Parashewanella spongiae: one gene and its partner. The protein of the gene in region 1 interacts with the protein of each later gene in a pairwise test. Links are inferred from orthologs where the notes say so. Each region holds a gene or a part of one and is shown on either strand. Other genes may lie near its edges. The genes, in order: rplD and def.

Evidence for each region.
Region 2: the proteins of rplD (region 1) and def interact in binary tests that used the Escherichia coli proteins (3 or more experiments, as listed by UniProt). The link is inferred for Parashewanella spongiae from one-to-one orthologs.

Annotation. Positions count from the first base shown.
Region 1 is NZ_CP037952.1:5,298,172-5,308,260, reverse strand. Bases 1-2,752 are described here. They hold rplD (50S ribosomal protein L4), read left to right. Parts: upstream 1-949; coding sequence 950-1,555; downstream 1,556-2,752. Other genes in these bases: rpsS (30S ribosomal protein S19), read left to right, coding at 2,711-2,752; rplB (50S ribosomal protein L2), read left to right, coding at 1,872-2,696; rplW (50S ribosomal protein L23), read left to right, coding at 1,552-1,854; rplC (50S ribosomal protein L3), read left to right, coding at 295-933; rpsJ (30S ribosomal protein S10), read left to right, coding at 1-267. Outside these bases: more of rpsS, read left to right, coding at 2,753-2,989; rplV (50S ribosomal protein L22), read left to right, coding at 3,005-3,337; rpsC (30S ribosomal protein S3), read left to right, coding at 3,347-4,036; rplP (50S ribosomal protein L16), read left to right, coding at 4,048-4,458; rpmC (50S ribosomal protein L29), read left to right, coding at 4,458-4,649; rpsQ (30S ribosomal protein S17), read left to right, coding at 4,649-4,897; rplN (50S ribosomal protein L14), read left to right, coding at 5,076-5,444; rplX (50S ribosomal protein L24), read left to right, coding at 5,456-5,770; rplE (50S ribosomal protein L5), read left to right, coding at 5,783-6,322; rpsN (30S ribosomal protein S14), read left to right, coding at 6,333-6,638; rpsH (30S ribosomal protein S8), read left to right, coding at 6,663-7,055; rplF (50S ribosomal protein L6), read left to right, coding at 7,066-7,599; rplR (50S ribosomal protein L18), read left to right, coding at 7,610-7,960; rpsE (30S ribosomal protein S5), read left to right, coding at 7,974-8,477; rpmD (50S ribosomal protein L30), read left to right, coding at 8,484-8,666; and more genes.
Region 2 is NZ_CP037952.1:5,175,180-5,191,555, reverse strand. What follows is about bases 7,522-10,456. They hold def (peptide deformylase), read right to left. Parts: upstream 9,278-10,456; coding sequence 8,765-9,277; downstream 7,522-8,764. Other genes in these bases: E2I05_RS20550 (LysM peptidoglycan-binding domain-containing protein), read left to right, coding at 9,470-10,456; fmt (methionyl-tRNA formyltransferase), read right to left, coding at 7,763-8,737; rsmB (16S rRNA (cytosine(967)-C(5))-methyltransferase RsmB), read right to left, coding at 7,522-7,762. In the rest of the region: E2I05_RS20590 (reverse transcriptase domain-containing protein), read left to right, coding at 257-1,243; E2I05_RS20585 (ISKra4 family transposase), read right to left, coding at 1,201-2,670; E2I05_RS20580 (group II intron maturase-specific domain-containing protein), read left to right, coding at 2,782-3,186; E2I05_RS20575 (TrkH family potassium uptake protein), read right to left, coding at 3,420-4,862; Trk system potassium transporter TrkA, read right to left, coding at 5,017-6,426; more of rsmB, read right to left, coding at 6,479-7,521; more of E2I05_RS20550, read left to right, coding at 10,457-10,576; DNA-processing protein DprA, read left to right, coding at 10,573-11,688; E2I05_RS20540 (DUF494 family protein), read left to right, coding at 11,691-12,164; E2I05_RS20535 (hypothetical protein), read right to left, coding at 12,433-12,957; E2I05_RS20530 (collagenase), read right to left, coding at 13,976-15,757; E2I05_RS20525 (DNA topoisomerase family protein), read left to right, coding at 15,930-16,376. UniProt on the Escherichia coli protein: Removes the formyl group from the N-terminal Met of newly synthesized proteins. Requires at least a dipeptide for an efficient rate of reaction. N-terminal L-methionine is a prerequisite for activity but the enzyme has broad specificity at other positions.

The DNA of each region.
Region 1 (10,089 bases):
CGTCTGATTGATCAGTCTACTGCGGAAATCGTTGAAACTGCTAAGCGCACAGGCGCTCAGGTTCGTGGTCCAATTCCACTACCTACGCGTAAAGAGCGTTATACCGTTTTGATCTCTCCACACGTTAATAAAGACGCGCGTGACCAGTATGAAATTCGTACACACAAGCGTTTGGTTGACATCGTAGAGCCAACTGAAAAGACTGTTGACGCGTTGATGCGTTTAGATCTTGCAGCTGGTGTCGACGTTCAGATTAGCTTGGGTTAATTGAGATCCTTAGAAGAGGTTTGAGAGATGGCTATCGGTCTTATTGGTCGTAAAGTTGGTATGACTCGCATCTTCACTGAAGATGGCGTATCCATACCCGTATCAGTAATTGAAATACTAGCTAACCGCGTAGCTCAAGTGAAAACACTTGAAAATGACGGTTACAGTGCACTTCAACTTACTACTGGTACCAAAAAAGCCAACCGCATCACCAAGCCAAATGCAGGTCACTTTGCTAAGGCTGGCGTAGAAGCTGGTCGTGGTTTGTGGGAAATGCGTTTAGCAGATGGTGAAGGCGTAGGCATTGAAGTTGGTGCTGAGCTAAATGTTGATATCTTTGCTGATGTAGCAAAAGTTGACGTTACCGGTCAATCTAAGGGTAAAGGCTTCCAAGGCGGTGTTAAGCGTTGGAATTTCCGTACTCAAGATATGACACACGGTAACTCTTTGTCGCACCGCTCGAATGGTTCTATCGGTCAGAACCAAACGCCGGGTCGTGTATTCAAAGGTAAGAAAATGTCAGGCCATATGGGCGCTGAGCGTGTTACTACACAGAATCTAGAAGTAGTTCGTGTAGACGCAGAGCGTAACCTACTGTTGGTTAAAGGTGCTGTTCCTGGCGCTACTAACGGTAACCTGATCATTAAGCCAGCAGTTAAAGCTTAGGTCTAAGGAGATAGTAATGGAATTGGTATTGAAAGACGCGCAAAGCGCTCTTGAAGTTTCCGAAACTACCTTTGGCCAGGACTTTAACGAAGCACTGGTTCATCAGGTAGTAGTGGCTTACGCGGCAAACGCCCGTCAAGGCACTCGCGCGCAAAAAACACGCGCAGAAGTCAAAGGTTCTGGAAAGAAACCTTGGCGTCAGAAAGGTACAGGTCGAGCTCGTGCTGGTACTGTAAAAAGCCCAATCTGGCGTAGTGGTGGTGTAACTTTTGCTGCTAAGCAGCAAGATCACAGCCAAAAAGTTAACAAGAAGATGTACCGCGGAGCGCTTAAGAGCATCCTGTCTGAATTGGTACGTCAAGACCGTCTAATGGTTGTTGAATCATTTGGTATTGAAGCTCCTAAAACGAAAGAGCTGAAAAACAAATTGACTGCAATGAACCTAACTGACGTGTTGATTGTTACTCCAGAAGTTGATGAGAATTTATTCTTGGCAGCTCGTAACCTGTACAAAGTTGACGTTCGTGACGTTGCTGGTATTGATCCAGTAAGTCTAATCGCGTTCAACACTGTGCTGGTAACTGCTGATGCAGTTAAGCAAATCGAGGAGATGCTAGCATGATCCGCGAAGAACGTTTGCTAAAAGTTATTCTAGCACCACACATCTCTGAGAAGAGCACTGTAAATGCCGAGAAAACTAACACTGTAGTTTTCCGCGTAGCAATTGACGCCACTAAAGCTGAAATTAAAGCGGCTGTAGCTCAATTGTTCGAAGTTGAAGTCGAAACTGTTCGTACTTTGGTAAGCAAAGGCAAAACTAAGCGTCACGGTGCCCGCATGGGTCGTCGTAGCGATTGGAAAAAAGCTTATGTAACGCTTGCTGAAGGTGCAGATCTTGACTTCGTCGGCGGCGCTGAATAAGCAAAGGAGATTGAATAATGGCAGTTATTAAGTGTAAGCCAACCTCTCCAGGTCGTCGCCACGTTGTTAAAGTGGTGAGCAGCGATCTGCATAAGGGAAAACCCTTTGCTGGCCTGTTGGCGAAAAAATCAAAGTCTGGTGGTCGTAATAACACCGGTCGTATCACTGTTCGCCATGTGGGCGGTGGTCATAAGCAGCATTACCGTATTGTTGACTTTAAACGTAATAAAGACAGTATTCCTGCAAAAATTGAACGTCTTGAATACGATCCTAACCGTTCTGCAAACATCGCTTTGGTGTTGTACGCAGATGGTGAACGTCGCTACATTCTTGCAGCTAAAGGCATGCAAGCTGGTGACAAGATCATGTCAGGCGTTGATGCTGAAATAAAATCTGGCAACGCAATGCCGCTTCGCAACATCCCAGTGGGTTCTGTTGTGCATGCAGTTGAGATGAAACCTGGTAAAGGTGCTCAAATCGCGCGTTCTGCTGGTGCTTATGTTCAAGTCGTTGCACGTGATGGTTCTTATGCGACTCTACGTCTTCGCTCAGGCGAAATGCGTAAAGTTCCTGTAGATTGCCGCGCAACCCTAGGTGAAGTTGGTAACTCTGAGCACATGCTACGCCAATTAGGTAAAGCTGGTGCGAAGCGCTGGAGAGGTGTACGCCCAACTGTTCGTGGTGTTGCCATGAACCCAGTTGATCACCCACATGGTGGTGGTGAAGGTCGTACTTCTGGTGGTCGTCATCCTGTGTCTCCATGGGGTATGCCTACTAAGGGTTACAAAACTCGTAGCAATAAACGCACTGACAAGTACATTGTACGTCGTCGTAATAAATAGTAAGAGGATTCGCCATGCCACGTTCTCTCAAGAAAGGTCCCTTCATTGACCTGCACTTGCTGAAGAAGGTAGAGAAAGCGGTGGAAGCCGGTGACAAAAAGCCTATTAAGACTTGGTCTCGCCGCTCTATGATCATTCCAAATATGATTGGATTGACCATCGCTGTCCATAATGGTCGTCAGCACGTACCTGTTTTCGTAACTGATGAAATGATCGGCCACAAACTTGGTGAATTTTCACCAACTCGCACTTATCGCGGCCATGCTGCAGATAAGAAAGCGAAGAAGCGTTAATACGGGAGAAATAAGATGGAAGTTTTAGCTAAACATCGTTTTGCCCGTACGTCGCCTCAAAAAGCTCGCTTAGTTGCTGATCAAGTTCGAGGCTTACCTGTTGCTAAGGCACTGGAAGTTTTGACATTCAGCTCTAAAAAAGCGGCCGTACTGGTTAAGAAAGTTTTAGATTCAGCTATTGCGAATGCAGAGCACAACGAAGGCGCTGACATCGATGAGCTAATCGTCGGTAAGGTATTCGTTGACGAAGCCCCAACCATGAAGCGTATTATGCCACGTGCTAAAGGCCGTGCTGATCGTATCATCAAGCGTACCAGCCACATCACTGTGGTTGTATCAGATCGCTAGGAGAGAGTAATGGGACAGAAAGTACATCCAAATGGTATCCGTCTGGGTATCACAAAACCTTGGATCTCTACCTGGTACGCTGACAAGGGTGACTATGCAGCAAACCTAGACAGTGACTGGGAAGTGCGTCAGTTCTTATTTAAGAAACTGAAAGCAGCATCAGTATCTAAGGTTGTTATCGAGCGTCCAGCGAAAAGCATCCGCGTTACGATTCACACAGCCCGCCCAGGCGTTGTGATTGGTAAGAAAGGTGAAGACGTTGAAGTATTGCGTAAGGCCGTGTCTAAGATCACTGGCACTACAGCACAAATCAACATCGCTGAGATCCGTAAGCCTGAGCTTGATGCTAAATTAGTTGCTGACTCAATTGCTCAGCAGTTAGAGCGTCGTGTTATGTTCCGTCGTGCTATGAAGCGTGCGGTACAAAATGCAATGCGCATTGGCGCATTAGGTATCAAGGTTCAAGTTAGCGGTCGTTTAGGCGGCGCTGAAATCGCACGTTCTGAGTGGTATCGTGAAGGTCGTGTACCTTTGCATACTTTACGTGCTGATATCGACTATGCTACTGCAGAAGGTCACACTCAGTATGGTGTGATCGGTGTTAAAGTTTGGATCTTCAAAGGCGAAGTTCTAGACGGAATATTACCGCAGTTAGAAGAGCCGAAGCAGCAACCTAAGCGTAAGCCACGCGGTAAATAGGAGAGCCTTCAATGTTGCAACCTAAACGTATGAAGTTCCGCAAGATGTTCAAAGGCCGCAACCGCGGTGTAGCGAACGGTACTGAAGTGAGCTTCGGAGAGTTTGGTTTGAAAGCCGTTGGACGTGGTCGTCTAACTGCTCGTCAAATTGAATCTGCGCGTCGTGCTATGACACGTCACATTAAACGTCAAGGTAAAATCTGGATTCGAGTTTTCCCTGACAAGCCTATTACCTCTAAGCCTCTTGAAGTGCGTATGGGTAAAGGTAAAGGTAACGTTGAATACTGGGTATGTCAGATTCAACCTGGTAAGGTTCTTTATGAGATGAATGGTGTTTCAGCTGAGCTAGCGCGTGAAGCGTTTGAACTTGCTGCAGCCAAGCTTCCAATTAAGACTACCTTCGTAACTAAGACGGTGATGTAATGAAAGCGAGCGAACTAAGAGAAAAGAGCGTTGAAGAACTTAACGCTGAACTACTTGGTCTGCTGCGTGAGCAGTTTAACTTGCGTATGCAAAATGCTACTGGTCAGTTGAGCCAAACTCATCAACTGAAAATAGTGCGTCGTAGCATAGCGCGCGTTAAGACCATTATTACTTCTAAGGCGGGTGCATAATGTCTGATAAGATCCGTACATTGCTTGGTCGTGTAACTAGTAACAAAATGGACAAGTCTATTACTGTTGCTGTTGAGCGTCAGGTAAAACACCCTATCTATGGTAAGTACATCAAACGTACTACCAAGATTCATGCACATGATGAAGTAAATCAGTGTAATGAAGGTGATGTAGTGACGATTCGTGAGTGTCGTCCACTTTCTAAAACTAAAGCATGGACTTTAGTTGAAGTAGTGACAAAGGCCTAATATTTAGGACTTTTGGTAAACGGCTCCAGCTTTTGGGGCCGTTTTTATTTTAATTACTACCTATTCCAAATTTATGGTGTTATACTTGCGCGCCATTTTTGACTAAATTGTTAGCAATAATGGTATGTGAATTCCCCGTATTTGGGGATTGTGTAGTAACGATAGCGGAGCACTTGAAATGATCCAAATGCAATCGCAGCTTGAAGTGGCCGACAATAGCGGCGCGCGTAGAGTTCAGTGTATTAAGGTCTTGGGTGGCTCTCATCGTCGTTATGCCGGGATCGGCGACATCATCAAAGTTTCTGTAAAAGAAGCTATTCCTCGCGCTAAAGCGAAGAAAGGTGATGTGTATAACGCGGTGGTAGTCCGAACTAAGAAAGGCGTACGTCGTCCAGACGGATCTGTCATTCGCTTCGATCGGAACGCAGCAGTTTTGCTTAATGCAAACCTTGCACCGATTGGTACTCGTATCTTTGGCCCAGTGACACGTGAATTGCGTAATGACCAATTCATGAAAATTGTCTCGCTGGCCCCAGAAGTACTGTAAGGAGCTTCAAAATGGCAGCAAAAATACGTCAGAATGACGAAGTAATTGTACTTGCAGGCAAGGATAAAGGGAAAACTGGTAAAGTGACCCGCGTTCTTACTGACGGTAAATTATTTGTTGAAGGCATCAACCTTGTTAAAAAGCATCAAAAGCCAAACCCACAATTGGGCGTAACTGGTGGTGTAATTGAGCAAGAAGCTGCTCTTCAAGCATCAAATGTAGCGATCGTAAACCCTGCAACTAGCAAGGCTGATCGTGTTGGTTTCCGAATTGAAGACGGCAAAAAAGTTCGTTTCTTCAAATCGAATAGTGAACTCGTTAAGTAATTGGAGTAAACGATGGCGAAACTGCATGATAAATATAAAGAGACTGTTATCTCTGAACTTGCTAAAAAGTTTGGTTACAGCAGTGTCATGCAAGTCCCACGGATCGAAAAAATCACCCTTAATATGGGTGTTGGTGAAGCCGTAGCAGATAAGAAAGTTATGGAGCATGCGCTTCGTGACATGACAGCTATCGCAGGCCAAAAGCCAGTTGTAACTGTAGCTCGTAAATCAGTTGCTGGTTTTAAAATCCGTGAAGGCTACCCTATAGGCTGTAAAGTTACCCTGCGCGGTGAGCGTATGTGGGAATTCTTAGAGCGTTTAGTTGACATTGCAATCCCACGTATCCGTGATTTCCGCGGAATGAGCGCGAAATCGTTTGATGGTCGTGGTAACTATGCAATGGGCGTACGTGAGCAGATTATCTTCCCAGAAATCGATTATGATAAAATCGATAAAATTCGCGGTTTGGACATCGTTATTACGACGACTGCGAAAGATGACGAAGAAGGTCGTGCTCTATTGGACGCATTCAACTTCCCATTTAAGAAATAAGGGTAGCGTAATGGCAAAAAGTTCTATGAAGGCACGTGAAGATAAACGTGCAAAGCTCGTAGCAAAATATGCTGAAAAACGTGCAGCACTTAAAGTATTGATCGCAAGCCCAGCAACGTCTGATAACGACCGTTGGGATGCTGTACTTAAGCTGCAAAGTCTACCACGTGATTCCAGCAGTTCGCGTCAGCGTAATCGTTGTAATCAAACTGGTCGCCCACATGGTTATTTACGTAAATTCGGCCTAAGCCGTATTAAATTACGTGAAGCCACTATGCGTGGTGAAGTTCCTGGTCTACGTAAGGCCAGCTGGTAAGTACTTGTCACGGAGTAAGCTAATATGAGCATGCAAGATCCTATTGCGGATATGTTAACCCGTATTCGTAACGGCCAAGCTGCTAACAAAGTATCAGTTGCTATGCCTTCTGCTAAGTTAAAAATCGCTTTAGCGAAATTGCTTAAAGAAGAAGGTTACATTACTGACTACGCCGTAGCAGATGAAGCCAAGCCTGAACTGGAAGTTACTTTAAAGTATTTCCAAGGCAAACCAGTCGTTGAGACTATCCAGCGTGTCAGCCGTCCAGGGCTTCGTATTTACAAAGGTAAAAACGAACTTCCTAAAGTGATGGGTGGTCTGGGTATCGCAATTGTGTCCACTTCAAAAGGCTTGATGACTGATCGTGCTGCCCGCCAAAATGGCATGGGTGGTGAGGTTATCTGCTACGTAGCATAAGGAGTAAGCAATGTCTCGTGTCGCAAAAGCACCCGTTGCAATCCCTGCTGGTGTAGAGGTAACGGCAAACGGTCAGACTATTACTGTTAAAGGCAGTAAGGGTAGTCTAACTCGAGTGATCAATGCTGCAGTAGTAGTAACTATCGAAGCGAGCCAAGTTACGTTTGGTCCAGTTGAAGGCGTTACTAACGCTTGGGCACAAGCGGGCACTGCTCGTGCATTGATTAATAATATGGTTGTTGGTGTTACCGAAGGATTTCAAAAGAAACTTCAGTTAATTGGTGTTGGTTACCGTGCGAAAGTTGCTGGTAAAGGCGTTGATTTAACTTTAGGTTTTTCACATCCTTTGGTTCATGAACTTCCAGACGGCGTAAAAGCTGAATGTCCAAGTCAAACTGAAATCGTACTTAGCGGTATCGATAAGCAGTTAATTGGTCAAGTTGCAGCTGAAATTCGCGGCTACCGACCACCAGAGCCTTATAAAGGCAAAGGTGTTCGTTACGCTGATGAAAATGTACGCCGTAAAGAGGCTAAGAAGAAGTAGGTAACGCGATATGGATAAGAAAACATCTCGCTTACGCCGCGCTACTCGCGCTCGTAAGAAGATCCTAGAATTAGGCGTAAACCGTCTGGTTGTGCATCGTACGCCACGTCACATTTATGCTCAGGTGATTAATGCTGAAGCTCAAGTGTTGGCTGCTGCTTCAACTGCCGAAAAAGCAGTTAAAGAGCAACTTAAAGGCACTGGTAATGTTGACGCAGCAAAAGCAATTGGTAAAGCAATTGCTGAGCGTGCGGTTGAAAAAGGCGTAACTTCAGTTGCGTTCGACCGTTCTGGTTTCAAGTATCACGGTCGTGTTGCTGCACTAGCAGACGCTGCTCGTGAAGCTGGCCTGAAGTTCTAAGGGGTTATAAAATATGGCTAAATTAGAAACTCAGCAAAAAGACGATCTGCAAGAAAAATTGATTGCAGTAAATCGTGTTTCTAAAGTGGTAAAAGGTGGTCGCATCTTTAGTTTTACAGCACTAACAGTCGTTGGTGATGGTAATGGTAAAGTTGGTTTCGGCTACGGTAAAGCGCGTGAAGTACCAGCTGCGATTCAAAAAGCGATGGAAAAAGCTCGTCGTAATATCGTAACTGTTCAATTGAACGAAGGTACTTTGCATCACCCTATTAAGGGGCGTCACTCAGGTTCTCGTGTTTACATGCAGCCTGCTAGTGTTGGTACTGGTGTAATCGCCGGTGGTGCGATGCGTGCAGTACTGGAAGTTGCAGGCGTACATAACGTACTGTCTAAGGCTTACGGTTCTACTAACCCAATCAACATCGTTCGTGCGACCGTTGACGCGCTGGTACATATGAAGTCACCAGCTCAAGTTGCGGCTAAACGTGGTCTGAGCGTTGAAGAGATTCAGGGGTAAGACACCATGGCTAAGAAAACAATTAAAGTAACTCAGACTAAAAGTGCAATTGGTCGTTTGCCAAAGCACCGTGCAACCCTAACAGGTTTAGGTCTGCGTCGTATTAATCACACTGTTGAATTGGAAGATACTCCTTCTGTTCGCGGTATGGTTAATAAGGTCTACTACATGGTATCGGTGGAGGATTAAAATGCGTTTAAACACTTTATCTCCAGCAGCAGGTTCTAAATCTGCACCGAAGCGCGTAGGCCGTGGTATTGGTTCTGGATTAGGTAAAACAGCTGGTCGCGGTCATAAAGGCCAAAAGTCACGTAGTGGCGGCGGCGTACGCGTTGGTTTTGAGGGCGGTCAAATGCCACTTAAAATCCGATTGCCTAAATTTGGTTTTACCTCGCGCTTAGCTAAGGTAACGGCTGAGGTTCGCATTAGCGAACTGGCAAAAGTTAACGGTGATGTTATCGACTTGCATTCGTTGAAAGATGCGAATGTAATTAGTCGCAACATTCAGTTTGCGAAAATCGTTCTTTCAGGTACCATTGACCGCCAAGTGACTGTAAAAGGTCTTAAGGTAACTAAAGGTGCTCGTGCAGCTATTGAAGCTGCCGGCGGAAAGATCGAGGAATAATACGTCGATGGCAAAACCAGGACTTGATTTAAAAAGCGCGAAAGGTGGGCTTTCAGAACTGAAAGCTCGCCTCCTGTTCGTGATTGGTGCAATTATCGTCTTTAGGACGGGTTCGTTTGTACCAATTCCTGGTATTGACGCAGCTGTGCTAGCAGATTTGTTTGCACAACAAAAAGGCACCATCTTAGGCATGTTTAACATGTTTTCCGGTGGTGCTCTTGAACGTGCTTCTATCTTTGCATTGGGTATCATGCCGTATATTTCGGCGTCGATCATCATGCAGTTATTGACTGTTGTGCATCCTGCACTTGCTGAATTGAAAAAAGAAGGCGAGTCTGGACGTAAAAAAATCAGTCAATATACAAGATACGGTACGTTAGTGTTGGCAACATTCCAAGCGATTGGTATTGCTACTGGATTGCCGAGTTTAGTTCCTGGCCTAGTTGTTAATTTAGGTCTCGGATTTTACTTTGTTGCGGTCGTGAGTTTAGTGTCAGGAACCATGTTCTTGATGTGGCTCGGTGAGCAAATAACTGAGCGTGGGATCGGTAACGGTATTTCAATTCTGATTTTTGCAGGCATTGTAGCTGGTTTACCTTCTGCTATCGGTCAAACGGCCGAGCAGGCGCGTCAAGGTGATTTGAGTGTATTAGTGTTGTTGCTTCTTGCTCTGATTGTGTTTGCAGTCACATATTTTGTGGTATTTGTTGAACGTGGTCAGCGAAGAATTGTGGTAAACTATGCGAAACGTCAGCAAGGACGAAAAGTTTTTGCGGCGCAAAGTACCCATCTACCATTAAAAATTAATATGGCAGGTGTAATACCACCAATTTTTGCATCCAGCATTATTTTGTTCCCGGGCACACTGGCTCAGTGGTTCGGACAAAATGAGTCTATGTCGTGGTTGAGTGATTTTGCACTCGCTGTATCGCCTGGACAACCGCTGTATTCATTATTGTACGCAACAGCAATTATCTTCTTTTGTTT
Region 2 (16,376 bases), 120 kb from region 1 along the record:
ATCTGTTTGATCTTCCGGCGTAATATGAAGTGGCATGTATTGAAGGAAATAAAGTGAACGTGGGAGAGCCTGAGTGTTGGAAGGTAGTGACTTGCACTATCCGAATATAAGGTAAACCGAAATTTCAGATAGGGCGCTCAGGCAGTCGGATGAGCCCATAGTACCGTTAACCGTGAAGACAACATAACTTTACATCAGGGAAGGGGCTCAGTGTTACACCCGTTTTTTAACGTAACTTTTGAGGTGAAATTGCCATATGGCTAACACTCCAGTAAATATCAGAATATTACAGCGAAAACTTTACTTACGCTCAAAGCTTAACTCGGAGCTTCGATTTTACAGCTTGTACGATAAACTCAGTCGCCTAGATATACTCGAAGAAGCCTATCGACGATGCAAAGCCAATAAAGGCGGAGCAGGAATTGATGGCATCACATTCAGTTATCTAGAGCAGCAAAAGAAAGTCGTTGCGCTGTTAAAAGAAATTCAAACTCAATTACAACAGAAAAACTATCGACCTAGCCCAGTCAAACGAGTAGAAATACTCAAAGACAACGGCAAAACGCGGAAACTTGGGATCCCGATAATCAGTGACAGAATTGTGCAAATGGCGATGACAATAGTGATGCAACCCGTCTACGAACCTCATTTACATGAACACAGTTATGGCTACCGTCCATGTCGAAGCGCCCAGCAAGCGGTAAAAGTCATTGAAATGAGCCTAAAACAAGGCTACCAGCACGTACTCGATGCTGACTTGAGTGCCTATTTCGATACCATCCCGCACGCTAAGTTGATGGCAAAAGTAGAAAGGCGAATAAGCGACAGCAGCTTTCTGAGTTTACTGAAAAGCTTTATCAAAGCGCCCATCAGCGTAGAGACGGTCAACAGAAAATGGCGAATAGAAGCAAGCCGATGTGGCACTCCACAAGGCGGAGTTATCTCTCCACTACTGGCTAACATCTATCTCAACGATTTCTGTTTGAAAATACACGAAAAAACACTGTGTAAAATTGTTACCTATGCAGATGATTTTGTTGTACTTCATAAGCAAACCTACACACAAGAGCAACTGGACTGGATAACACAGCAATTAAGTGATGAAGGTCTGAAGCTAAATCAAAGTAAAACCCACTGTGTGGATATGGGAAAGCTGATGAATGAGTTTGATTTGGGTGTGGGTCTTTTAAAACGACGAAGTTACCCACATCTGTATAACCTCTGTTTGGATTGCTTTTTGTGATACTCCCAATACTTTTCAATATCACCACTCGATCTTAACGACCTAAGTTTTAATATAGCTTCTGCACCTTCAAGGCTCCATCTCGCTCCAGTGATATCCAACCTATCATTAATCAGATGACGACAAGCTCCCTCAATGACACCGCTAGCAATTGGGAAACCTTGCTCTAACGCTTTACCGTATTCTAATCTTGATTTATTTTTCAATAGATAACCGATGCACTTATTAATGCCTTCTCGTTGTTTTAATTTCCGTTTTGTTGCACTGATCCCAAGGCCTTTTGCTACTTGTGACGCATTACCTCGTAAGATTTCAGTCGCTCGATTTTCTATCCAATCTTCGACTTCTGGATCATCTTTTTCAAATAAGCACCACGCCGCTTTCCAGAGATATTCAAGCACATGGATGAAATCCATGACCACCGTTGCATTGATGTTGAGTTTCTTCATCACCCGATAAATTTGTTTTAGCTGATGAGGATGACCATCAACGAGTACAACCCACTGACGGCTTTGAGTAGGGTCTCGTTCCAGAGCTTCTAAAAATGCTTCTTCAATCACAGTCGCAGCGCTTCTTTCTACGCTTGCCCACACACGTTTATTTCTTGGTGGCACACGTAATGGACGAACATTTGAATTATCGTTTCTAGACATGATTGATTCTGGGGTACGATGCAAAGGCTTGGTGGTGTATACCGCTGCAACTTCTGCCATTCGTTTGCGGTCTTTTTTTTCTCCAGCACTTAGGCGTCCTTTGAGCTTCTGTTGTTTCGCTGCTTTTTGCGTGCCCTCTCTCAAGCTATTAGGTTGCATAACGATGCCTTTTCCATCCATAGTCAATACCAGTAAATCAGATGTATTTTCTGGCTTAAGGTATCTCTGCTGGAGATAAAAACCATCAAAATCTTGTGCAATATCCTGCACAATTTGCCTTGCTTGTCGCTTGGGCACGTGCGCACCTGTGGTGGTATCTATTGAGCTTACTGCATCATCATATGAGCCTTTGACTGCTTCTGTAGCGAGTCTTAGGCGTACACCATCAGAGTATTTATCTTTCGAAAGATTCAGCTCACCATCCATTGGAAACACGCTATCACACCGACGTTGACTGTAACCTTTTCGATGCATCGTTACGGTACCAAATAAACTTTCTAAGTTTCGTTTGCAGTTATTTTTCAAATAATTCAATGCAATGTCACGGTTGGAACAAACTTGCTGACGGGGCTCTTCAGCGGTTTTGATATCTAAGAAACCCTGCAATAAACACCGCAACAACTCAGTTCCTTCGGTATCGATATAGGCTTCAACTTCTCCATGGCTCTCTTGCTTAACTTGTTTGTCTTCGAGGTGCGAAATAATACGCTCAAATTTCAATTTGGCTTCAGAAAAGAATGAAAATTCGAGTGAGTTTGAGTATGCTAGTTTCATGAAAGGAGCCTTTTTATATACTTGTTGTGTGTGGAAACTGATAAGTACTATAAAATTGCTCCTTTCGCACCATTTATTAAACCCATCCAATTGATAATTAATGATCTTTTCATGCTTTTCGTCGATCTAAAAGATCTACACCCGTTTGATTTCCTCGGTTTTAACTTTCAACGGATCACAGGCCTCATCAAAGGCACCAGTTACATCAAGATACAGGCGTCTAAGAAGAGCCAAACAAAGCTGAAAAATAAAATCAGAGACATAGTGAAACACCGAACCTCAAATACACTTGGCGTACTGATAAATAAGGTTAATCAAGTTCTGAGGGGATGGAAACACTATTTTGGTGGGATAGGTTATCCCAGAGGTGTATTTTTCAGAATAAATGGATTTGTAGTAAACCGGTTCTATCGATGGCATCGTCGCTTAAGTCAACGTCGAAGCAAGTATCTATCACGAGGTGCTTACGAAAAATTACGCCAAGCTGGTCTTGAGTATTTACCCACGACAAGATGATAAGCAAAGTGAAGGGGCTGAGAGAAGTGTAACAACAGAGCCGTGTGAGGGAAAACCTCATGCACGGAATCGAAGAGGGGCTGCTGGATAAGCGATAGCGAAGCCAGTAGCCTACTCTACATAAACGCTTAAATAGCACAAAATTTAATCGTGAAAGATAAACAGCCCCTAGGTTAATGTTTTGTATTAAGCTCCAACACTTAGTACATTCAAGGTAAGTAATTTACTTTCCTCTAATACTTCCAAAATTTAGGGTGGAGTAATACTGCAACGGTCAAGATTTCTAATCGTCCAAGTAACATACCGATAGCCATCGCCCACTTGGCGATGTCCGATAAGCCAGAAAAGTTACCAGAAGGTCCGACTACTGGACCGAGCCCCGGTCCAACGTTACTTACCGCTGTAATGGCACCTGTAAAACTGGTCTGAGAATCTAATCCTGTTAGTACTAATACAACTGACAGCAGCACGATAACTGCGATGTAGAGAAGAATAAAGGTCACTAGGGAGCGGACAATATCGTCAGAAATGATCCGATTGTTGTAACGTTCTGAAAATATGCCATTGGGATGGATCTGTAATTTGAGTTGTTCGCGGGTGATGGCCATTGCAATTTGAAAGCGAAAAATTTTAATTCCTCCTGAGGTGGAGCCTGAGCAACTGCCTACAAACATCAAAAACAAAAAAGCGATATTGGCTAAGCCGCCCCAAGCACCGTAATCAGTAAGGCCATAACCTGTGGTGGTAACGACTGAAATCACGTTAAAACTCGCCAGTCTTAAGGCGTCAATTGGTAATATATCGTGTGTGTACCAAAACCATAGCGCTAAACTTACTGACACGAGAAATATAAATTTTAGAAAGCCTTTAACTTGGGCATCATTCCAAACTTTAAAGCTGCTTTGGCTGATGCATTGTACAAACAAAATAAGCGGTAACCCGCCTGCGGTCATAAACACGACAGCGACCCAGTGTGCGAGATTAGAAAATCCGGCCATCGACTTATCAGAGGTTGAATAGCCGCCTGTTGAAATTGTGGTCATGGCGTGGTTAATGGCATCAAACCAGTTCATGTAAGCTTGATGATAGGCGACAGTACAGGCGATAGTGAGCAGGATATAAATGAAAAACAAGTTTTTCGCCATGTTTTGCGTACGAGGAATGGCTTTGTCACTCCAATCCGACGATTCAGTTCGAAATAAACGCATACCACCGACATTGAGAAATGGTAATATCGCGACGGCCATGACAATAAAACCAATACCCCCAAGCCATTGCAATAATGAGCGCCAGATCAAAATGCTGTGATCCATCTCATCTAACCCAGACAGTACGGTAGAGCCTGTAGTAGTGATCCCTGACATGGTCTCAAAAAAGGCATCGCTATAGCCAATACCGTGATAAAAGGTAAAGGGAAAGGCGGCAAATAAGCTGACAACAAACCAAGTAAAGCTTGTCAGCAAAAACATCTCACGGATATTCAGATTGAGTGACGATTGGTGACCCTGATGTAGACAAAAACTGGCAAAAAGTCCCGTAATAACCGCCGAGATGAGGAAAGCGAGGCTGGTGTCTTCACCATAAACCAATGCGAAGCCTAGAGGGATCAGCATAAATCCAGCCATCATGGATAAGAATGTGCCAAGAGTAAAAATAACAGGACGAACATTAATCATGGATAAGAAACCTTCCTAACGTACGGATGGTTATACACAAAGGAAACAGGACTACCACTTCTACACAATTTAGTTAAGTATAAAAGTGGCAATTGACAAGTTTTACTTTAGATTATTGGACGATGAAATACTGTTGAATACATCACTTTCTGCGTTAAAAGAAAAATGCACTGGGTTGGAACAGTTTTTCGACTTCGCCAATGAATTTCTTGTTCACTAAGAATAGAATGACATGATCGCCTTGTTCAATAATGGTTTTATCATGAGCCATCAGTACTTCCTGCTCGCGAACAATGGCACCAATGGTTGTGCTCGGCGGAAGTTTGATATCACAAATTCGCTTACCGACCACTTTAGACGTGCTCGGATCGCCATGAGCAATGGCTTCGATAGCTTCAGCCGCGCCTCGACGTAGTGAGTAAACGTTACAAATATCCCCTTGGCGAATATGAGTCAGTAAAGCTGAAATGGTCGCCTGTTGTGGAGAAATGGCAATGTCGATACTGGCTTCTTGAACGATGTCGACATAAGCCTCGCGTTGGATTAATACCATGACTTTTTTAGCACCCATGCGCTTGGCTAATAGTGCTGACATGATGTTGGCTTCATCATCATTGGTGACGGCGATAAATACATCGGTTTGATCGATATGCTCTTCTTGTAGTAACTCTTGATCTGCGGCATCACCACAAAAAACAGTCGTGTTTTCTAATCGCTCAGAAAGCGCTTCGGCTCGCTCGGGTTTTGCTTCTAACAGTTTGACAGAATGATTGGGTTCCAATTTTTTAGCTAAGCCCAACCCGATGTTTCCACCGCCAGCAATCATGATATTGCGATATGAGTTGTCCAGTTTTTGCATTTCACTCATTACCGCGCGCACATGACGACTATCAGCGACAAAGAACACTTCATCATCGGCTTCGATGATGGTGGTACCTTGAGGCATAATGGCACGGCCTTGCCTGAAAATAGCCGCCACACGCGTGTCGATATTGGGCATATGTTCACGTAATGCAGCTAAGGCATTGCCTACTAATGGACCGCCGTAATAGGCTTTAATGGCCACTAGGCTTAATCGTCCTTCTGCAAATTCCAGCACTTGCAAAGCGCCGGGATACTCAACCAACCGGTGAATGTATGACGTGACTAACTGCTCAGGTGCAATGAGCTCATCAATCACAAAGCCACCGCGAAGGCGATTGTCAGAGCTTTTGAGCTCACTGTTGATAAACAACTTGTTTTTAAGGTTTAGATATTGCTCAGATCGTATTCGAGCAATTTTTGTAGGGGTGCCATAAAGTGTATAAGCAATTTGACAGGCGGACATATTGCATTCATCACTGTTGGTAACCGCAATCAGCATGTCAGCGTCTTCAGCGCCAGCTTGTTTTAGCACATCGGGATGCGCACCATGTCCAATAACCACACGTAAATCGAATTTATCCTGTAAGGAACGAAGTCTTACTTTGTCATTATCGATTAATGTAATGTCATTATTTTCACCGACGAGGTTTTCAGCCAGCGTACCGCCAACTTGGCCTGCACCCAATATGATAATTTTCATTGCCTACCTTGTTAGAGCAACATCCTTTGCCCTTATCCTTATTATTTGATCTTTATCGTTTTTTATGTAACTTAGCGTAATAAAAGCCATCCATATCGTCTTGATCTGGCGTGATCTGCCAACCGATGCTATTGCTGTCAGGTTGTTGGTCAATGGGCTCAAGCACAGCGTTGTCGGTTCGTGCTAAAAATGCTTCTATCTGTCGTTGATTTTCGTCAGGTAAGATAGAGCAAGTCGCATACAATAGCGTACCTCCCGGTGTTAACCATTGCCAGCAGTGATCGAGAATTTGTCTTTGTAGTTCAGCTAATTCATCAATGTCTTTCGACTTTCTTAACCACTTAATGTCAGGATGCCTGCGGATCACTCCGGTTGCCGAGCAAGGAGCATCAAGCAGTATGCGATCAAATTGCTTGCCTTGCCACCATGAGTCAATATTTGCTGCATCACCGTGCACAACTTGCGCGCTATGGTTTAAACGCTGTAAATTTTGTTCTACTCGCTCTAATCGTTTGGCATCAAAATCAACAGCGACAAGGTGAGCTTGTGGTGCAACTTCAAGAATATGACAGCTTTTACCTCCAGGAGCGGCACAAGCATCGAGGATCAATTCACCATTTTGTGGTGCTAGCAAGTGTGCAGCCCATTGAGCCGCAGCATCTTGCACAGATACGGCGCCATTATCAAAACCAGGCAGTTGGGAAACATCTTTAGCTTTAGCCAATAAAATTGAGTCGCTGCTGGCTCCAGCCGTCGCTTCAATGTCAATTCCATGTAACTCAGATAAATATTGTTTACGGCTTTGGGCCAAGGCGTTGTTGCGCAGCCACATAGGAGGGCGCTGGTGACTGTTTTCAATCACTTGTTGCCAATGTTCTGGATAGGCATCTTGCAGGCGTTTGATGAGCCATTTTGGCGTATTGAATTCAAGTACTGGGTTTTCGCAACTTAAGTCGGTTTGGGCGCGTTGAATATTACGCAATACACCGTTCACAACTTTTACCATGCCTTCAAATTTAAGTTGGCGGCACGCTTCAGCGGTTTCAGCAATCACAGCATGAGCAGGAATTCGAGTAAAATACAGTTGATAGCACCCAACTAATAGCACTTGGTGAATGATGCGTAGCTTGCCTTTAAACGGTTTACTTAAGCAATCACTGACACGTTTATCAATTTGTACCAAACGGCGCATGATGCCATAACAAAGCTCGGCCAATAGAGCTTTGTCTTTGGCGCTGGTCAAGTGTTGTTGCTGTTTTGGCAATGCGACAGATAACGAAATACCTTGCTCAAGTACGGAAAAAACGGCTTTAGCCGCTAAGGCTCTGACATTCATTTATGCGGTCTCATCTGGGCTTGCTAATTTACTTTGTAGTAAAGTACCGGGAATAAACCAGTCGGCACGACCATTGAGCATGTCAGCGCAAGAAAAAGGTTTTTTACCGGGTAGTTGCAAAGATAAAAGTCGAATTACTCCGTCACTGGTTGCCACGTCAATGCCGTTTTTATTGGCAGAAATAATGGTGCCGGGAGTTTGCTCTACCCTTGTCGACAATACTTCAGCTTGCCAGATTTTAATGGTTTGTTGCTGGTGTTTAAAATGACTGATTGGCCAAGGATTAAAGGCGCGCACTTCTTGCCATAATTGCTTGGCGCTCTTATTCCAATCGATTTCGGCTTCTTCTTTAGAAAGCTTGGCCGCGTAATTGGCTAATGTGTCATCTTGCTTCTCGGCGGTTAGTGTACCGGCTGATAAACCGTCGACAGCTTCAATTAACGCGTCAGGACCTTGCTCTGCCAGTTTTTCATATAAGCTGGCTGACGTATCTTCAGGTTGGATTTCAAGATGAGTTTTCAGCAACATGTCACCGGTATCTAGTCCTAAATCCATTTGCATGATGGTCACACCTGTGGCGGCATCTCCGGCCCAAATTGCACGTTGAATCGGAGCCGCACCTCGCCAGCGAGGTAAAATCGAACCATGAACATTAATGCAGCCCAATTTAGGTGTGTCCAGTACGATTTGAGGTAAAATTAACCCATAAGCGACCACAACCATAAGATCAGCATCTAATTGTGCTAACTCTTGCTGAGCTTCTTCTTTTTTCAAACTGGCGGGCTGGAATACGGCAATATCATGTTGCACGGCAAGCTGTTTCACTGGGCTGGCTTGGAGTTTTTTCCCTCGACCAGCTGGGCGATCAGGCTGGCTATAAACCCCAACCACTTGATGATGTGAGTTCAACAGAGCTTGAAGGTGGCGAGCGGCGAAATCCGGAGTACCGGCAAATATAATCTTTAATAGTTTCAACATGGTACCTATGAATACTGGCGACAATTAAGCTTCTTTAGCAGCCTGACGAGCTTCTTTTTCGAGTTTTTTCTTTATACGATCACGCTTGAGTGGTGACAAGTAATCAACAAATAATTTACCAATTAAGTGATCCATTTCATGTTGAATGCAAATCGCAAACAGTTCGTCAGCATCAACGGTAAACTCTTTGCCATGACGATCTAATGCTTTAAGGGTGACATTTTCAGCGCGTTCCACTTTGGCATAAATGCCTGGAACCGACAAGCAGCCTTCTTCGTTTTCAAAGTGGCCACTGCTGGTGACAATTGTTGGATTAATGAATACAGTTGGGCGTTCTACGTCATCTTGCAAATCCATCACAATAAGTTGTTTGTGAAAATTGACTTGTGTTGCGGCCAGACCAATGCCTTTTTCTTGATACATGGTTTCGAACATATCATCAATCTGTGTTTGCAGTGCATCATCAAAATCAGTGATAGGTTGAGCTACGGTGCGCAAGCGTTCATCTGGAAAACGTAAAACGGTTAAAATTGCCATAAAGTTACTCTAAGTTTGTTAAATCAAAATCAGTTTATTAAATCAAAATCAGTTTGTTGAATCTAAGTGTGTTAAATCACAATCAGTTCGTTATACTGATGTTTAGGTTAAAAATTGTCACATTGATAGTTTAATTTTAATCTTTTGTCGCAACCAATGACAGCAAAAGCTGATACAAAGAGCAATGACAACATGGACAGTTTAATGAAACGTTTAACTTATTTAATCTTAATGATGCTGAGTACCAGTGTTTTCGCTGATACTTTAGCTCTGAAAGAAGGGCATCCCCAGTCTTATGAAGTTAAAAAAGGCGACACCCTGTGGGATATTTCTGCTTACTTTTTAGATGATCCATGGAAATGGCCAAGGTTATGGGGAGCAAACCCTCAAATCGCCAATCCACATCTAATTTATCCCGGTGACATGCTGACGTTAGTATTCATTAATGGCCAACCTCGATTAGTGAAAAAACCATTGGTGCGTCGAAGTCCTCAAGGAAGAGTTATTAATAAAAATTCAGCGATACCTATGGTGGATTTGGCTTCTATCCAATCCTACATTTTACAAAATCGGGTCGAAAATGAATTATGGCTTGAGCAACAACCTCAAGTGATGGGCGGAGAAAGGGAATCTCGACATCATACAACAGGCGATATCATATACGTTGATGCCCGATTACCCATGGGGCAGAAACTGGGGATGTATGAAGAAGGTCGTATCTTTCACATCGATGATGAAGAGATTGAAGGTCATGATCGTGAGCTGATTTTAGCTTCAAGCGGCCGTGTTGTAGAAAGTGGTGACGTCTCAAAAGTTGAGCTACTCAGCAATTTACGTGAAACGAAAGCTGGTTATAAAGTACTGGCTATTGAAGATGAAGCGTTAATGTCAGCGTTTTATATGCCAACGGCTGCGACGTTATCACAGCCGGCTCATGTATTAGCCATTGCCGATGGAAAACGTGAAGCGGGTCATTTAGATGTGATCTATTTCGATCGTGGTAGCAAAGCTGGTGTGAAGGCGGGACAAGTACTTGAGCTTTATCTCGATGGCGAAGAAATAGCTATCGACAATGATGGTAAGCCAGTACAAGCCAGTGATCGCAGCTTGTATGACAAACTGATAGGCAGTACCTTTGCCGATAGGCAAGTGAAAATGCCAGATATTTATCGCGGTAATATATTGGTGTTCAAAACCTTTAATCATCAAAGTATGGGGCTCATCATGTTGAATGAACGTCCTGTTCGAGTTGGCGATAAGTTAGTGATTCCTGATTCATTGGTATTAGAAATTGAGTGAGCCAACAATCACTTGCTGATTGGTTAGTTGTTTGTGCTGTATCTGGACTTGGGCCGGTTCGAATTCAACAATTATTACAACGCATGTCGTTGCAAGAGCTTCGACATGCGCTGGAGAGTCGTCCTGAAGATTTGCCGTTATCGGCACAAATGATTGAAAAAATCAGCCTTAACCCTCAAAAAGTTGATATAGCGTTATCGTGGCTTGAGTCAGATCCACAGCATGTCATTCTAACTATTGACGATCCAACTTATCCTCCCTTACTCAAACAAATCACCGATCCACCATCGTTATTATTCGTAAAAGGGAATCTCGATACGTTAATGTTACCTGCATTAGCTGTCGTTGGTAGCCGCGCGGCAACTCCAGCGGGTCTAAAACTCAGTTATCAGCTTTCACAATCCTTAGTCGAAAATGGGGTAATTGTGTGCAGCGGTATGGCCGCAGGGATAGATGGTGCGGCTCATAGTGGCGCATTAGCCGCGCGCAGTGTATCAGGAAATAAAACCATTGCGGTTACTGGTACAGGCGTTGATATTGTTTATCCTAAGCGGCACAACACCTTATATCAAGACATCCAACAATCCGGTTGTGTCGTTAGTGAATTCTGGCCGAATGTTGGCCCTTTTGCAGGAAATTTTCCGAAACGAAATCGCATTATCAGCGGTCTAAGTTTAGGGACTTTGGTCATTGAAGCAAGTAGGCGAAGTGGATCATTAATTACAGCACGATTAGCGATGGAGCAAAACCGAGATGTGTTTGCGGTACCGGGCAGCACATTGAGCAGTCAAAGTCAGGGATGTCATGATCTCATTAAGCAAGGCGCGAAGTTGGTCGATTGTGTGGAAGATATTTTAGAAGAACTTCCATTAATTTTTGATCATCACCTTGAAGAAGTGAAAAAGCAGCACCATATCAAAGAACCTCAAGAATGTGATTTGCCATTTGCGTCACTCTTGGCTAGTGTAGGCTATGAGGCTACGGCAATTGATGCCATAGTCGAGCATAGTGGAAATACGATCGATCAGGTGTTGGAGCAGTTACTTGAGCTGGAATTACAAGGTTCAATTGCTTCAGTTGCTGGTGGTTACGTCAGACTTAAGAGGAGTTAGTCATGTTTGATATCCTCATGTATTTATTTGAAAACTATGTTCATGGTGAGACCGAGCTTCTCGTTGATGAAGGCGATCTTACTAAGGAGCTGACTCGTGCTGGTTTCCATCAGTCGGAAATAATCAAAGCGTTAAATTGGTTAGAACGACTGGGTGAATTACAAGATAAAGATGTACCGTATCTTCGTGATCATAATCAGCATTCTTTCCGTATCTATACTGAAAAGGAAATGGACAAGCTGGATGTTGAAAGTCGAGGTTTCTTATTGTTTCTTGAGCAAATTAAAGTGCTCAGTGTCGAAACAAGAGAAATAGTCATAGACCGAGTAATGGAGTTGGATGATAGTTGTTTGGGACTCGATGATCTTAAGTGGGTGATTCTGATGGTATTGTTTAATGCACCGGGACATAAATCTGCGTACGAGCAGATGGAAGACCTAGTGTTTGAGCAACCAGATGGACGGTTGCATTCATAAGGTTGATATAGAGCAATCGGGATAAGAAAGGAAGCGTAAGGCTTCCTTTCTTGATATGTAATCACTTCGGGTTTAGTTCCCCGCCCCTTTGGGCGAATTGACAGAAAAGGTTTGTGTTTTGTCAACCAGCGTAGGATAGTGTCCAGCGACTTTCACTAAGCAATAAAAAGGCGCTAGACTACCGATATACAAATTTGTCGTTACTTCGTTTCTCGCCTTCACTGGAGCGAGGTGATTCATTGCTTCGATTTGACAGTCTATTTACTAATTAGTTATCAGTGGTTTTTCTTAAACTAAAAGGGGAAAAATCCATGATGGTTTGTGCAGAAAGAGAACCTTTTGAATAATCGGTCTCAGCGTGAATTAATCCCCAGTAAGTGCCACCTTCTTGATTATGAAATTCGCAAATCTGCGATTTGTATTGCCAACTATCTTCAAATACTCTCCCTTTACAATCAAAATCAGTTTCACTAGGAACTGAGCCTTCTTTTAGAAACAGTTGGGCATCACCAAAAACATTTTGTCGTAAGGCAAAAAGCACATAGCCATTGGTGATACCGTCCTCATTGGCGGGAATTATAAATTTAAAGTAAAGAGAGTGTCCTGAAGGGTTACTAATATTTCTTTTAGGCTGATTCAGTTGTAAAGGTAATGGGTCGTCACTGCTGTCACCAGGATTAAAGGGCTGAAATTGATCAGTAGAATTATCGAGAGCTGTAGCAAACCCTGACATAGGCGCTAATAAAAAACCTGCGACAGCAATAGTGACCAGGCTGAATTTTTTATACTGCATAAATCCTCCGTTCAAACAATTAGTGGATAAAAAAATCCCGCAGCTCATTTATCAATTGGATCAGAGTTAAATTAAAATTTAATTATTACTGAATTTATTTTTATATGAATGAACGGCAAAATTTAGCAACATCATCGTAGTTCACTGATGAACTTTTTATAAAGAATATTTGCCGTATATATATAACTAATACCAATTACAGTAATTAAATACCCAACTCAGAGCTATGTATGTGTTCAAAGTACAAGTGAAATTGATGAAGACATAGTTACTACGGACATACAAACCTGTCGTTATTACATTGCTACTTTAAGACAATTTTGCGTAGTAATTTGGACACATACAAGCTCCCGAATGGCAAGGCTAAAGGATTCCATTACTGCGTTGCAAGTTTTTGAATTATCCCGACAAAAGCGCGAAGTGCGTTGAACGCTAGCTTTGTATGGCGGCCGTAGGGAATATAGTACCTCAAACTTGCGCCTTGTACTGAAACCCTTTAGCTCTTGCTGAATGGGAAGTTAATTGCTGTAATTGGTATAACAGTAATCAGTGTGGGGAGTAAATGATGTCATTGCTACATTTGGCTTTGGAGCCTACTGTTACACAATAGGCTAGGGGAAATTATGGTTATCTTGATTCAAGCCAAATCGATTATTTAATGAGTGTTGCAGGTTTTGATACTATCAGTAGTGAAAGTGAAGGGTGGCATTATCAACTGTCAGATATGATGATCCTAAAAATATCAGCTGAACGCTGAGTATATGAGTAACTGTTTGAGCAATAAGATGACTTTAATTGCTTTCACCCAATGAGTGAAGTGCTCTACGCTCACAAACTTGCTAAAATGACTGCTATCTGCGTTGTAACTTTTGCAAGTAGAATAAACTACTTGCTGCAAGCTACGCCTTACTACCAGCCATTTTTTCTACGCTTGAGAACGCAGTCAACTGATGTTTCTAGGATGATGTACCCGATCACCATTGATTTTTAGTCGTTAATACCACTGATTTATAAAGTATTAATAATGTTTATGTTGCTCACCAAATACCAGATGATCAGGGGTTAAATAATCCCGATAACTGTATCGGTCTTGCTTGTAAAGTCGACTGTTCGTTTTTTCTTTTGGCAAAGGATGTTGCTTAAGTAAAGCCGTTAACCATAAATGATAATCCTCTTGGTGGGCTGATAATGCTTTGAGTAGGTCTTTATAACCTGTGAAGTAATCACCTTTTAAATATTGGCTGAGTTGAACTAGGTCGGCTGGGTGCTTTTCTGCTAAGTATCGAACGGCGAGATAACTCCATTTATAAGTTCTGTCTAAACCATCTTTATATGTAGTCGCAAAAATAGTGGCCAGATCGGGCGCTTTTTCAAAATTCTCGTGAGCGACTTTAAATGCTTTTTGATTTTCATCTCCTTTAGAAACATATTCCGCTAAGCCTTCTGACCACCACACCATGCTGTCAGGAAAGTGACCGAACTTGCCATATTTTACAAAACGACCATCAAGATAATGTACGTATTCATGATTTAAATTCCAGATGGCGAATTTAGGTTCTATCCACCACTGCCTGAAGGCAAAAAATCGTGCTTGGTTACCCACTTTTTGAGGAGTGCCTTCTAAATACATGCCACCGTTGTTGGTGCGAATATCGTAAAATAGTTGTCCATAAGCGTTGTACTGACTCCAATTTTTAAATACCACAACCTCTAATGCATCGCTGTTGTCGTTAGCTGTTGGCTGTAGTTGCGACTCAAGCAATTGATGAAAATAAAACTCTTGTGAAGTGAGCTTGGTACAAGACTCTTCCAGTTCGCTCTTAGATAAGTCTTGGTGAGTAATAAAAAGCGTCATGGAGCAATCGTGGCGATGAGGAAGAACAGAAGTTAATTCTGGTATTCGACATAAACTCGCGTTGTCTTCACATAATTTTTTCCCCGCAGAGGTATTGACGTGATAGCCCAAAGTAAAGGCATCTTGTGCCGCCTGTTGACGCAAAGCAACATCAGCGGTAGCTATTTTTGCAATCCCATCATCAATGGCTTGCTCTTGCTGTGTTGTTGAACCATCAGTACTGGAAGGCAAGGTTAATCGGTACATAGCTAAAGCCCAATAAGCATTTAGTCTCGGCCAATCATTATTGTTTCGAATGCTGTTAGTACTGGCGGCAAAGCGTAGCAATGGCTTATCAACACGGTGCTCAATTAATAGCTTTGCCAATTCACCTTCAGGTTTGGTTCGAGCGACATTAAGCAATAGCCCGTATGTGCGGAGGGTTTCCCATAAGGCGATGTCATTGATATTGGTTATGTCGCTGTTTTGTAAATGAGCCAATTGGCGACTCAGTACCGGAAATAAAGAAGTGAGTGATGACGCATATTCGTCTTTGTTTAGATATCGATAAACAGTTACGGCCAACTGCTCTTGAAAACGAGGGTTTGTATTGATATTGGTATCTTGAGCGAGCAAGACTAATTGTGAAGCCAGTTGCCGCCTTTGAGTTTCTGTGAGCTCTTTTTGAGGTCCGAAATAACTGTATGCACGTAGGTAATAAAGTAAATGATTAATATCGGCTATTGATGATTTTGTGTTCAGAGCTAATAGGACTTGATCAAAAGTGTCAGGTTTGAGCAATGGCTGTTCGGCTGAGAACAGATCTTGAGGCTCGAGTTGGATGACAGATTGGATTGCTAGGTGGTCAATCTTATTTGGGGTGTTCGTTGGAGGAGTGCTATTACAAGCTCCAAGGCAGATGACGGCTAATATCGTCATGGCCAAAAAATGAGGTTTTTTTAACACGGTGGATATCCTTATTATGGTGATTGACGGTTAAATATCTCTCTTTGAATACAATATACAGAAGTTGATGGGTGATTGACAGCCAACACATTTGGTACCATCGCTCGGATAAGATAAAATAGTCTGCAGAGTTTGCTCCATCACTGAATACAGCAACGGGCTAAGTCAATACATGTCAAAAATAGATCATCAATTGTTTCAAGCTCATGAACATGCGTTAGAGAAAGAGTACGAGTGTTGCCCTGACTGCGGCTGTGAATTATCGGTAAAACACAGCCAAAATGGCAGTTTCTTAGGTTGTAGTAACTACCCAAGTTGCCAATATACTCGGCCGCTTGTACAACATGAATCGATTGAAACTCAACTAATCTCAGGATCAGAATGCCCTGAATGTGGACATGAATTAGCCGTTAAATCCGGTCGATTTGGTATTTTTATAGGGTGCAGCAACTACCCAAGCTGCCATCACATCGAAAAACAAGATCAAAGTGTTGATGAACGTGACGTACCATGTCCTATTTGCCGTACGGGAATGATGGATCATAGAACAAGTCGATATGGTAAAAGCTTTTATGCCTGTAATGCATATCCTAAGTGCAAGTATTTGGTGAATTTTAAG